DNA from 2 places in the Alteromonas sp. Cnat3-28 genome. Region 1 is predicted to be linked to the other one. Evidence: predicted binding sites of a transcription regulator. Region 1 holds the regulator's gene; the other holds the start of a gene.

Region 1 (2,407 bases):
TCTTTGGTTTCCGCTGCTGCAAAGCTTTATAAAAAGTACGGTTTGAATCATACTAGTGGTAACAACGCAATTAAAACAGCATAAGCAGTATGATTGACGACCAAGCGAGTAGCTTAAGAAAAATGAAGCAATCACGGTTAATCAAAGTAATCGCCGTCACCGGTGGCAAAGGTGGCGTAGGTAAAACAAACATTACATTGAACACCGCTATCGCCATGGCGAAGCAAGGTAAACGTGTAATGGTTCTCGATGCGGACCTCGGTCTTGCTAACGTAGACGTTATGTTAGGTTTGCGTGTTGAGAAAAACTTATCCCACGTGCTTTCCGGCGAATGTACACTTGATGAAGTATTAGTGACCGGTCCGCACGGAATAAAGATTGCCCCTGCCACATCAGGCACGCAGTCGATGGCAGAATTGTCGCCAACGCAACACGCTGGCCTAATTCGTGCCTTTAGTGAGCTGCGCTCGCAAATTGACGTGCTAATCGTTGATACAGCGGCAGGTATTTCAGACATGGTGTTGAGCTTTTCAAAAGCCTCACAAGACATCATGGTCGTTGTGTGTGACGAGCCTACTTCATTGACAGATGCGTATGCATTGATAAAAATTCTGAATAGAGAGCACGGTGTTTTCCGCTTCAAAGTCGTGGCTAATATGGTGCGCGACGTGCGAGAAGGCCAAGAGCTATTTAGTAAATTAAGCAAAGTGACAGGGCGTTTTTTAGATGTTGCACTAGAATTAGTGGCGACAGTACCGTTTGACGAGAACATTCGTAAAGCAGTGCGTAAACAAACAGCCATTGTCGATGCTTACCCTGGTTCACCGGCAGCCGTTGCAATAACACAGTTGGCGAGCAAAGCCTTAACATGGCCTATTCCAGCGCAGCCAGGTGGCCATTTAGAGTTTTTCATTGAACAATTAGTTGCAGAAAAAGCCGTAGGAAGTCAGCGTTGAACAGCAAGGCAGCCGCTTATCAACAACAAACCGATAAAGCGCAGTTAGTCGAAAGACATGCGCCATTGGTTAAGCGTATAGCGCATCACTTGATAGCGCGATTGCCGGCTAGTGTTCTTGTAGACGATTTAATTCAATCAGGCATGATTGGATTATTAGAAGCCGCGCGAAACTTTGATGGTTCAAAAGGAGCCAGCTTTGAAACGTTTGCCGGTATACGCATTCGCGGTGCTATGCTAGATGAAATTCGCAAAGGGGATTGGACACCGCGTTCAGTTCACCGAAATGGCCGAGCGATCACTGAAGCAATTTCGCAAGTAGAAAGCGAAACAGGCCGCGATGCTAGAGATTCTGATATTGCTGATAAGCTTAATGTAAGCTTGCAGGACTATCACCAAATGCTTAATGAAGTAAATGCCGGAAAGCTGGTAGGTATTGAAGATTTAGGTGTGTCAGAAGATGTTATTTCGACAGAGCAAAATCGAGGTAGCGACGCACCACTGGAAGATTTGATGCAAGGCGCTTTCCAAAAAGCGCTTGCCCATGCAATTACGACATTACCTGAAAGAGAAGCGATTGTACTTTCGCTGTATTATGATGAAGAGCTGAACCTAAGAGAAATTGGTGAGGTTCTTGATGTAAGTGAATCGAGAGTCAGTCAAATTCACAGTCAGGCCATGTTAAAACTCAAATCACGAATGAAGTCGTGGCAAGCTGACGAAGAATAGAAATTAATAACAATTAACCCCTCACTGGAGGCTATTTTGGACAAAAGCATGAAAATTCTCGTGGTCGATGATTTTTCTACCATGAGACGTATCATCAAAAACCTACTTAAAGATTTGGGTTTTTCCAACATCCAGGAAGCGGATGACGGAAGTACTGCATTGCCTATGTTGCAGCAAGGTGATTTCGATTTCGTAGTTACCGATTGGAACATGCCTGGAATGCAGGGTATTGACTTGCTTCGCGCGATTAGAGCCGATGACAAGCTCAAGCACCTACCAGTACTTATGGTTACTGCTGAAGCGAAGAAAGAGCAAATTGTTGCCGCTGCGCAAGCAGGTGTTAATGGCTACGTTGTTAAGCCGTTCACTGCAGCAACACTTAAAGAAAAATTAGATAAAATATTCGAACGTTTAGGTTGATCCAGACGCTCACCAGAGAAATGAGGTTTACTGGATGTCAACGAATGTAAACGTTCCAATTTCGTTGGAAGAAGCAAAACAGCTTGTCACCTACCTTGAAGAGGGTGACAACGCTTCAGCCAATGCCCTATTAGAAGCGGCCTCAATGAAAGAAAACGTTGAGTTATTTGCCGAAGTAGGGAAACTGACGCGTCAGCTCCATGACGCGCTGAATAATTTCCAAATAGACGACCGCATTAAAAATCTCGCGACCGATGATATTCCCGATGCACAATCCCGCCTAACCTACGTAATTGAAGAAAC
Region 2 (2,407 bases), on a different contig from region 1:
TTGGTGCGATAGAACGGCTGTTCATCGTGAAGAGATTCTTTGCAAGAAATAGGATTAATACGCTCGTCGCTGTTTAAATAAGCAAGTAATGCGTCGATACCTTCGCGGGTGCCAGAAACCGTACCGTTTATCCCTTCGTGGGCAAGAAGAAGTGTACCTTTGATGCCATTAGTTTCCATTGTTTCTAGAAGCGGTTGGCGGATTTCTTTGAAGTTTTCAAGCGCAACAAATTTATACATTGCGCATACAATATATTTAGACATATTTTAACCTTTGCTGATTGGAGCGTAAGACCAGTGCAAAAATGCGGCGCGCAATATAACAAAAAGGAATGATAAAAACTAGGGCGGATACGAATTAGCGCTCGCACGTCAACGCAAACATAGCACGCAACAACGAATTGAAATAACTGCTACGCAATATTCTCAAAAGATGTGAAGTGTGACGAATTTTCTTGTTGTGAATGGTATTCTTTATCTTGTGATGAAAGGATATCGTATAGCAGCGTATTATCTTCCTTCACGGTGTTAGCGTATTCCTTTTTCAACCGCTTTTGTGTTGCCAAACTACAATTATCTACTACATCGTCGGGTAGACGTTTAGCATCATCAGTTTGTGAAAGTGGAGAGGGATTCATACTTAAATATAACCTTGCTGCCGCATAGTCTTGAGATACTAACTCAGACAAAACGCGCATTTTTCCCCATTCGCTTTCATTAGCGGCTAGCGATGGTCTTCTATAATAATTTAACGATGCAAGCTTGGATTCGATGCTACTTTTATCATCAGATTCTGACGCTACCGCTTCAATTTCAAATGGCTCAGCCACACTATGTTGTTGCATAGCAAGATATAAAGAGAACAACGCTCCCTGCGCAGATGCTTTAGCAAGCACACCACTGCGCTCCCAGTATATACTGGGGTCAATAGTTATTTGCTCACGAGCTTCGACAGTTTCTTGCGACATTCTTATTTACAACTTCATATGTATACTTATGTTTTCGGCAAGATAATGTTTTTCTTAAGCTTATTATCTAAAATTAGATATACTCCTATAAAGTAATCGCGCGCTCATTCATGGATTTGAAATGCAATTTAGCAACAAACAAGTACTGATTGTTGAAGACCAACGCCCTTTCCTTCTTTTATTAAAGGGGCTGATGCATTCGATGGGCGCATCTGATGTAGTTACGAAGTCATCTGCTGAACAAGCGGTATCACTATGTAAAAAGCATAAGTTTGATATTGTCATTTGTGATCTACACTTGGGAGCTGACAACAAGAATGGCTATGAGCTCATTGAAGAGTTGCGCACTCGAAGGCTTATCAGTCCCACATCGGTGTTCATTCTGATAAGCGCAGATAGCGCTCGACCGGTAGTGTTGGGCAGTATTGAACGTAGACCCGATGATTTTTTAATTAAGCCCTTTTCTCAAGTTCAGCTGAAGTCTCGTATTGTTCGTGCGTGGCAAAAAAGACAGTTTCTCCAGCAAGCGTTTAGTCTCGTTGAACAAGGTGAAATAAACAGTGCGATCGACCATATCGAAGCGTTACTTGACGCCCCTTCCCACTATAAAGGTCACTGTGAACAGCTATTAGTCGAGCTATACTGGCGTATAAAGCAACCCGATAAAGCGCTAGATGTGTTACGTGACTACATTGACGGAAAACCCGTGCTGTGGGCACAAATAGCTATTGGAAAAACTTACTTGCTTTTAAAGGAATATGAGAAAGCGATTTCAATTGCCAAGAGAACGCTAAAGCGTAACCGGTTCAATGCAGACGCCCACGATATTCTTGCGCAAGCACACCAAGCCACCACAGCTGGCGACAAAGCACTAGATGCAATAAAAGAAGCAATAAAACTGTCACCCTACTCCTTACCCAGGCATTTCAAAGCCTGTGAAATAGGTCGGCAAAATGACGATTTAGTGCTGGCAGCGAGTTCAAGCCAAGCGATCTGGGATTTATCAAAACGAACCGTTCACAAAACAAGTTTACACTGGTGCGGTATTATCCGAAGCCTTTTAGATGTCGCAGAGTTTGCAGACGACAAGCGCCAGCGCAATAAGTATCAGCAAGAAGCATTACTTACCCTGCAACGAGGAAAGTTTGATGAACATCTTCAAAAAATGGACAGAGATTTTGACGTAGATATATTTGGCACAATCGTCAACGCTAGAATTAGCGCTATAGACGGCAAACTGATTGATGCCAAACGCCACTTAACAACGTCACAAACGCTTCTTGATGATAAGTACACGGAAGTTCCTACCGCGTTTATTCCTGACAGTATTAACGTTATGTATAAACTGGGTGAGTTTGATGATGCGCTACAGTTGAATGCACTTTTAACTTCAAGACAGGATGAGCTCGACCAAAACAGTCTAAACATGCTTGATGCGCA

The links. Region 1 encodes FliA, which starts transcription of late flagellar genes. Its sites were predicted from a motif close to CTAAAGNTNNNNNNNNNNNNGCCGATA; they were not measured.
Region 2: MHM87_RS00910 (VC2046/SO_2500 family protein) is a predicted target of FliA. The motif match lies at 1,000-1,026, and genes of this name have one in related genera.

The regions. Positions count from the first base shown of each region.
Region 1 is NZ_JAKREY010000004.1:138,330-140,736, forward strand. It holds gene flhF (flagellar biosynthesis protein FlhF) at 1-84, shown strand, start outside; gene MHM87_RS06015 (MinD/ParA family protein) at 90-956, shown strand; gene MHM87_RS06020 (RNA polymerase sigma factor FliA) at 953-1,684, shown strand; gene cheY (chemotaxis response regulator CheY) at 1,721-2,104, shown strand; gene MHM87_RS06030 (protein phosphatase CheZ) at 2,139-2,407, shown strand, end outside.
Region 2 is NZ_JAKREY010000001.1:200,632-203,038, forward strand. It holds gene MHM87_RS00905 (rhodanese-related sulfurtransferase) at 1-263, opposite strand, end outside; gene MHM87_RS00910 (VC2046/SO_2500 family protein) at 413-967, opposite strand; gene MHM87_RS00915 (response regulator) at 1,089-2,407, shown strand, end outside.